DNA from 2 places in the Agaribacter flavus genome. Region 2 is predicted to be linked to the other one. Evidence: predicted binding sites of a transcription regulator. Region 2 holds the regulator's gene; the other holds the start of a gene.
The links. Region 2 encodes ArgR, which controls arginine synthesis, uptake and breakdown. Its sites were predicted from a motif close to ANTGAATANNTATTCANT; they were not measured.
Positions count from the first base shown of each region.

Region 1: the regulator ArgR is predicted to act here: its motif matches at 2,026-2,043, upstream of ACFOHL_RS15225 (aspartate aminotransferase family protein).

Region 1 is NZ_JBHRSW010000043.1:28,991-33,427, forward strand. It holds gene trpS (tryptophan--tRNA ligase) at 1-112, shown strand, start outside; gene ACFOHL_RS15215 (anthranilate synthase component II) at 116-694, shown strand; gene ACFOHL_RS15220 (HDOD domain-containing protein) at 698-1,888, shown strand; gene ACFOHL_RS15225 (aspartate aminotransferase family protein) at 2,211-3,416, shown strand; gene astA (arginine N-succinyltransferase) at 3,443-4,437, shown strand, end outside.
Region 2 is NZ_JBHRSW010000006.1:293,149-297,585, forward strand. It holds gene mdh (malate dehydrogenase) at 95-1,033, opposite strand; gene ACFOHL_RS05590 (helix-turn-helix domain-containing protein) at 1,567-1,827, shown strand; gene argR (transcriptional regulator ArgR) at 2,204-2,668, shown strand; gene rsmI (16S rRNA (cytidine(1402)-2'-O)-methyltransferase) at 2,676-3,509, opposite strand; gene ACFOHL_RS05605 (penicillin-binding protein activator) at 3,660-4,437, shown strand, end outside.

The sequences.
Region 1 (4,437 bases), on a different contig from region 2:
CCATGCATACTTACAAAGTGTCATGCAAGCAGGTAGCGCTAAAGCTCAAGCCATCGCGTCCGATACATTAGCTAAGGTTTATGCTGCACTAGGGTTTGTAGGTAAGGTCTGATCATTGATCGTCATTATTGATAACTATGATTCTTTTACTTACAACTTAGTTAGGTATTTTGAAGAACTTGGTCAAAAAGTTGAAGTACACAAGAATGACGCAATCAGTGTTGAGTGTTTGCACAATATCGATTTTAGTCATCTCGTTATTTCTCCAGGGCCGTGTTCGCCAAACGAAGCCGGGCTGAGCCTAGCCATAATACAAGCGTTTTGGGGAAAAATTCCTATGCTTGGAGTATGTTTAGGCCATCAAGCCATTGCCCAGTATGCTGGTGCCAGCATAGTGCGAGCGGCTGAAATTAGGCATGGCAAAATATCAACGATTTCTATTGCAGAGCAGTCAACACTATTCAAAGATTGTAAGCGCCAGTTTAATGCCACGCGCTATCACTCATTAATTGTTGACCCGAGTACTTTGCCAACTAGTTTTAACATTACCGCGTGGTGCAGTGATTTTAAGCATAGGGAAATCATGGCTATAGAGGACAGTATAAACAAAGTTTATGGCGTTCAGTTTCACCCTGAATCATTGCTCACTGAGCATGGCCATACCATACTAAATAACTTTATTTTATCTGGGTAGTAGATGAAACAGAGCGTATCACAACTTGCAAGTGCCTTTAATGACCGTTTTCTTCAACTATTGATCTCTCTGGATGAGGCCATTGTCCTCTCAGGTAAAAAAACAGCCCAAATGAAAATCTTTGAAGATTCTGAACAGCAAGATGCTCGACGCGAACTGTTAATGGTTGAGGAAATAGCCAATAGAAAACGAGAAATTGAAGCTGACGCGGAAATGACTCACCACCTTAAAATTGAAGCCCAGTTCCATCAAAGGCTTTTAGTTGATATCGAAGAGCGCCTGCAAGACACCGATAACATCCTCTCGTCAATTTTAAATGTCAATGAGCATTTAGGGAAGCTACTCGACGTTTTATACACAGAGGCCTGCACGCTATCTAAGTTAGTCGACCATATCGATGCGCTTCCCTGGTTACAGCGCGCAATATTACAATTTGTTAAACAACCTAAATATCGACGAGTAGACGCCAAAGGACACGCAGTAATCATTAGCACTACGAAAGCCGCTTTGAGTTTCATCGGTATTGAAAGCTTAAGGCAGCTCGTGCCAGTTTTGGTATCCAAACACGTCATGCCGCCAAATTCAGAATTTACCCCTGATCTACAAAGACATCTTTGGCTATACACCATTGGTACCGGAAATGTAGCACGTGAATTATCAAAGGAGTTTGGTGTTAAACCACACTTGGGATTTAATCTCGGCTTGTTAGCATCAATCGGACATTCTGTAGTTGCAACAATTTACCTCAAGGCTTTCGATATTCAGCTCAGAGAGGAAATTATTGATGCAAAAAACAACAACAATCATGTATTAGCGCAATCTATTGCCAAACTCACACCTTCACACAAATACATTCGGAGTTTGTGGAAAATGCACGCTGCCAAAGTTGCTTATTCTATTATCGCAGCGTTGAAACTCCGATGGTTGAATATCACACCCGGTGTGGCGGGTATCGCCAGTATCAAAGAAATTTCTTACAAGTATGTTGAAAAGCACAACCTTCATCCATTGGCGAAACTTCTATTCAAATCTGCCGGTTATATGCAGTTTAAACTTATGCAAAAAAACCAACTGATGTCGAAGGAGGCATCCATGTTATATTTGCGAAACTTTGGCATCGCCGCATCTGATCTCAGCAACTTGCGCAATGTCAATCTAACAGGTTTAGAACTCAAGATCGCTCAAAACGCATAGCAAAAAGGAATTTTTTTAAATTTTTTTCAGCATGTTTATTCGCTACGCCAATTCCTCTTATTTAGTGTTTTAATAACCAGCAAGACAAAGGTCTCATATCACTCAAGCTAGAGACAAATATAAGAACAAAAGAGCGTCATGCATAATTATGCATGCATTATGCAGATAACTGCATAACCCTTATTTTTACTGGCTATGAACAATGTTTATAGTGAGGACGAATGCTAATTTTTCTGGCATACTGCGCCTATTCAATGATTCCAAAAATACATTTTCCATGTTTTTTGTGTAGCAAATTTTTTTTAAAAGAGGCCATATCAATATGCAAGTGACCAGAGATACCTTTAATGATGTAATGGTGCCCAACTACAACCCAGCTGCAATGGTACCAGTGCGCGGTGAAGGATCGCGAGTATGGGATCAAGACGGTCGTGAATACATTGATTTTGCGGGTGGTATCGCCGTAAATGTGCTCGGTCACTGCCATCCTAAACTTGTTAGTGCTTTACACGAACAAAGCAACAAAATTTGGCACTTAAGCAATATTTTTACTAACGAGCCAGCACTTCGCCTCGCAACAAAATTAAGCAGCGCGACCTTTGCAGATAAGGTCTATTTTGCCAACTCGGGCGCCGAAGCAAACGAAGCTGCGCTCAAACTTGCAAGGCGCTTTGCTCTTGATAACTTCGGCGAGAATAAGAACGAGATTATTGCTTTTAAACAAGGTTTTCACGGCAGAACGTTTTTTACGGTCACAGTAGGCGGACAAGCAGCCTATTCAGATGGTTTTGGCCCTAAACCTGGCGGTGTCGTTCATGCAGAATACGGCAACTTAGAGATGTTAGCATCGCTTATGTCTGAAAAAACCTGCGCAGTGATGATGGAGCCTATGCAAGGTGAAGGCGGTATCATTGTTCCCGATGAAGATTTTGTCAGTGGTGTTCGCGCTTTATGCGACAAACACCAAGCTCTACTAGTTTTTGATGAAGTGCAATCAGGTATGGGACGCACAGGTGCCCTTTTTGAATACATGAATATTGGCGTAGTGCCAGACATCCTAACTTCCGCTAAATCGCTGGGTGGCGGGTTTCCCATAGGCGCAATGTTGACTACCAACAAGATTGCTGCGTCTTTAGTACCCGGTTCACATGGCAGTACATATGGTGGAAACCCTTTGGCCTGCGCTGTAGCAGAAGCGGCCTTTGATATCATCAATTCCCAAGAAATATTCGAAGGCGTAAGGAAAAAAGAAAGCCTGTTTCGACAAAAACTTGAAGAGATAAACAGTAAGTACCATGTTTTTTCAGAGATTCGAGGCAAAGGAATGTTGTTGGGTGCGGCATTATCGCCAGAATACCAAGGACGTGCTCGCGACTTCATGCTAGCGGCAAACCAACAAGATTTAATGTGTTTGATCGCAGGCGCAAATGTGGTGCGCTTCGCGCCCTCGCTCATCATTCCTGACGAAGACATTGTCGAGGGTTTGGCTAGATTCGAACGTGGTATCGCTACACTGTTATCTAAGTAGTTTTATCAGAGTTACAGGTTGGTATTATGCTTATTGTTCGCCCCATCGAAGAACGAGACTACCCTGCTTTGTATGATATCGCAGTGGAGTCAGGTGTTGGCTTTACGTCTTTACCGGTAAACGAAGCCCTGCTCAAACAAAAAATTGAGCGCGCGCAAGAGGCCTTCAAAGCACAGATTACGCATCCGGGTAACGAGAGCTATCTATTTGTCTTGGAGGATACTGATACCGGTGAAGTACTGGGCACTTCTGGTATAGAAGCCTCTGTAGGTATGAACGATGCTTTTTACCACTATCACCTTGGAAAAGTAGTGCATGCCTCAAGAGAACTCGGTATCCACAACACAGTGGAAATACTCACTTTTTGCAACGACTACACTGGGGTCAGCGAACTCTGTAGCTTGTTTTTAAGGGAAAAAGCTCGTAAAGGGCTTACTGGTCGACTGTTGTCTAAATTTAGATTTTTGTTCATGGCAGAACATGATCAGCGTTTTTCTAATACTGTTATTGCGGAAATGCGCGGTGTATCTGACGAACAAGGCAAGTCGCCTTTTTGGGAGTGGCTAGAAGCGCATTTTTTCTCTATGGATTTCCCGACTGCAGACTACCTCACAGGTATTGGCAAAAAGGTGTTTATTGCTGAATTAATGCCTAAATATCCGATATATGTGAACTTACTGTCTAAAGAAGCGCAAGCCTGTATTGGCCAAGTCCATGAAAAAACAAAACCTGCACTGCGTTTGTTAGAACAAGAAGGCTTTCGCTGCCGAGGATATGTAGACATTTTTGATGCGGGTCCCACGGTAGAAGCAGACATCCATAACTTGACTACTGTTCAAAACGCTCAGCACTCATCCGTTAAAATATCAAACACCGAAATGACTGCTGACAGCATGGAAAACCGTCTAGTAATTAATAATAAAGTATCGGGTTTTAGAGCCTGTATTGTCCCTATTCAAAATAGTTTACATACTTTTGACGAGCTGCCCATACCCGCGGAATACGCCGATGCACTGCAGGT
Region 2 (4,437 bases):
ACAAAAGACCTGCATGTTCAGCATTTAATTTCTCATCTGAATAAAAGCCAACAAAAAAGGCGCGTAATGCGCCTTTTTTATATATTGCTATAGCTTAGCCTTTTACGAAATCCACACCAAGCTGAATGTCGCCGCGTAAACCTTCTAGCATGTCTTCTTTTGCTTTTTGTTCAAATGCACTTAATTCACCATAAGGCAAAATTTCTTCGACACCGTTTTTGCCAAGTTTTACTGGATGTGCGAAAAACGCTGCGTCTTCAGAGCCATCAACTTGTACATAAGTATATTCGACCACTTCTTCACCTTGAAGCGCCTTAACCAGTGACAAACAGAATCTAGCAGCAGCCTGCCCCATAGAGAGTGTGGCAGAGCCTCCACCGGCTTTTGCTTGAACAACTTCTGTACCTGCATTTTGGATACGAGGAGTGAGTTCTGCGACTTCTTCATCCGTAAAAGACACGCCTTCAACCTGAGAAAGCAAAGGCAAGATAGTAGTACCAGAATGACCACCAATAACGGGAACGTGGATCTCGGATGTACTCTTGCCTTTTAGCTCAGCAATAAAAGTTTCTGAACGAATAACATCTAGCGTCGTCACACCAAATAGTTTGTTTTTGTCGTAAACACCTTTTGCCTTTAAGGCTTCAGCAGCGATAGCAACTGTTGTGTTCACAGGATTGGTAATGATGCCAATGCATGCGCTTGGGCAATTGTCAGCACAAGCATCAACGAGATTTTTCACGATACCCGCATTGATATTGAACAAATCAGAACGATCCATTCCAGGTTTACGAGGAACACCAGCAGGAATTAACACGATATCACAAGCTGTCAAGGCATCTGCCAAGTCGTCTTTTCCAAAGCCCTTAACCGTTACGTCAGTGGGGATGTGGCTCAAATCAACAGCAACTCCTGGAACTACTGGCGCTACGTCATACAATGACAATTCAGAACCGGCAGGAAGTTGAGTTTTTAGCAATAATGATAATGCCTGACCGATACCACCGGCCGCGCCTAATACGGCTACTTTCATGTTATGTCTCCTGATTATAGGGCAATATTTTTCGAGCGAGAGAGTAATATAAATAAGCTTAAATCTCAATCATTCTAGCGTGTTATTGTTTTTGATGTCAGTGCGGTGCCGTACTTTACAATTAAGTCGCTCTCGTTGATCACTGGGACGTTAACACGCGGGGTATGCTATAAGTACGATTACCAATCAGTGGAAAGTTATGTCGCCATTTAGATTGGCATACTATATTAGGTATATATACTCTTGAGTATGTGAGAGATATTCGAACATAAACGATTGGATAAGCAACTTTCGAAAGCGCCTCTAGAAACTCAAAAGTGCTATGAAAAACGGACGGATATTGTGATCATATCTCACCCTTCTGGATTGCGCTTTATTAAAGGTTTCAAAGATGAAGCACTTTCTGGAAATTGGAAAGGATTTCGCTCTTCTCGTTTAAATCAGCAATATCGAGTTATTTACTCTGCTGAAAACGGAGCGATGTATGTCCAAGTGGTAGGGCTTACACCCCATGATTATCGTAGGAGATCATAATGATAGATTTTCAAAAAGCTAAAAAACGAGTCTCTATTCCTAGCGGCGAATCAGTCCGTATCATTCGCGAGCTTCAGGAGCTAAGCCAAAATGATTTAGCTAAAATGACAGGCATTCCTCATTCAACGATATTAGCAATAGAAAATGATCGTATCAACTTAGGGGTAGAGCGCGCAAAATCTCTGGCTCGCGCTTTAACATGTCACCCAGCGGTACTCGTGTTCCCAGGCTGGGAAGTAGAAAGTGAACACGCGGCTTAAAAAAAATCAAGCTGCTCGCTACCGCTTGTATTAAGAGTTGATGCTGCAGAGAAGGCCACTTTTGATTTGCCTATTTAATAGGCATAACATCGAGCCGAGATACAAGGAAGATCAATGCCTTTGCCTGAAACAGAAATTAAAGCGTGTGTTTACATTGCTCTTCAATATCATAAACTCAAGCACCTTCCCTTACTAGGGGCATAAAAATCACAACAAGACTTAGCACAAGGGAACGTAAGTGATGGTGGAGACTTTTAACCGACTTGTAACTCTTTATGTTGCAGAAAATCTCAGCTAAGTCCTAATTGCTTATTCCACAACCATCAGGCAGAATGCATTACCCTAAACTTTTCACGACAAGAACTAAGCGTAGCAAATGGCTGTAAGCAAACAGGACGAACTGGTCAAAGCATTTAAAGAGCTCCTCAACTCTGAAAGTTACGGCTCACAGGGTGACATTGTCAATGCTTTGAAAGGGCTTGGATTTGATAATATTAGCCAATCAAAAGTATCGCGTATGTTAAGTAAATTCGGTGCGGTAAGAACCCGTGATGCCCGGGGAGATATGGTCTATTGCTTGCCACCAGAATTAGCCATGCCAACGGCAAAAAGCCCCCTAAAACAATTAGTTTTAGACGTCGTACACAACAATGTGATGGTAATTATCAGGACAAGTCCCGGTGCGGCGCAACTCATCGCTAGACTACTCGATTCGCTCAGTCAAGCAGATGGTGTACTGGGCACTATCGCCGGTGACGATACAATATTCATTGCCCCTGCCAATATCGAACATATAGAAGATTTACGGCTACGCGTGCAGACCCTGTTTGACAATGTCTAGAGGCTGTTTATCTTATGCTGATACTGTGCTGATACACTTGCTTCTTATTTAAAGAATACTGCTCCGCCACCACTGTAGCTGCTTTTTTCGGTGGTAGCAAAGGCAACAGTAAGCCCAATAGTTTTTTTGCCTCATCGGGTAGTGCGTCAGGCACTTTTTCCTTTGCCTGATATACAATTAAGACAAACTCGCCTTTTTGCCTTGCTTGTTCAGCACTTAACCACTTAATTAAATCAGTAGCTGCGCCCTTTTGATAAGTTTCAAATGTCTTACTCAGCTCCTTAGCAATCACCACTTGCGCCTCGGGTCGATGCTTTTCAATTGACGTCAAGGTATCGAGAATACGCTTGGGTGATTCGTAAAATACATGAGTATGGGCAGAGTCTATTGCCTGTAAGAGCGACGATTCCCGCGCTTGTATTTTTACTGGCAAAAACCCTGAAAACGTAAACTTATCAGTAGGTAAACCACAAGCAGACAGGGCGGTAGTGAGTGCGCATGCACCCGGTAGCGCTGACACCATCACTCCCTTTTCTCGACACCGATTAACAAGCTCGAAACCTGGGTCACTAATTAGTGGTGTGCCTGCATCTGATATGAGCGCAACATTTAAGCCCTCAAGTAACTTATCAACAATATACTCGCTTCGCGCACTCTCGTTGTGTGCATGCAAACTAATTGCATTTGTCTTAATTTCAAAATGCTGCAGTAGTTTGCCTGAATGACGCGTATCTTCGGCTGCAATGAGATCAACGGATGCTAAGACCTCAATTGCTCTTGGTGTCATGTCTGACAAATTACCAATTGGAGTGGGCACAATGAATAGACTTCCTGCAGACATAGACAACCTAAAAATAAATATGGACGAGTTTGGATGATCAATAGTTTACACAGTCTTTCGATCAGTTTCTGTAGCCGTAGCTGGTATTTTTTTAGCTTGCAGGTAAACTAGGGTTTCGATTTGATTTCAGTAAAGATATAGGGGCATTAATTGCGTATTCATCGTCTACTGCTTGCATGTGTAATTAGCATTATTATGAGTGCTTGTGGCGGTACACCGAAACAAGCACCGTCCCCAGTTGTCAAAAAACAAGCTACACAACAACAAGAAGTCACGCGCAGCCCAATCGAAGAAATTACGGATCGTTACGAAAAGACTAAAAACAAACAAAGTACAGTTGAAGCTCTGTTGCACTATGCTTTTGAGCTGCAACTAGACAACAATTGTGACGACAGTAACACGATTGTTTTTCACTTGTATAATACTCAGCTATCAAATAAACAATTAGCTGAATTAGAATTACTGCGAAGTGAATGCTTACTTAAAGAAATTTTGGACAAGCCAAAAGATACGTCTTCCGCTCAAAAGCTCGATTATGCCGATACTTGGTTAGCGAATGCAAAAGACCTAAGTCATGCCAATTACTCGCTCACCGATAGTTATACAAGTCGCCTAGCGTTAGCTAATGCGGTAAAACAAGTGCTTGCTGGGCAATATAACGAAAGCATTGAAATGCTTGCCCGCAATATCTCAAGCCCGTCGATACTCAGTACTCACCGAGTAAGCCTGTTATGGCAAGCACTCAGTCAACAAACACAAACTCAACGCAAAGTATTGTGGGCGAATACGCCCTCACTGCGACCGTACATTGACTTGTTAGCCATTGTTGAAGATGACGCACTCGCAGACACTAGCCGGCAGGAGGCGGTAAAAGCTTGGCTGCAGAGTAACGCCAAGCTTGAGGCCTCGGAACAAATTCCTTCTATTG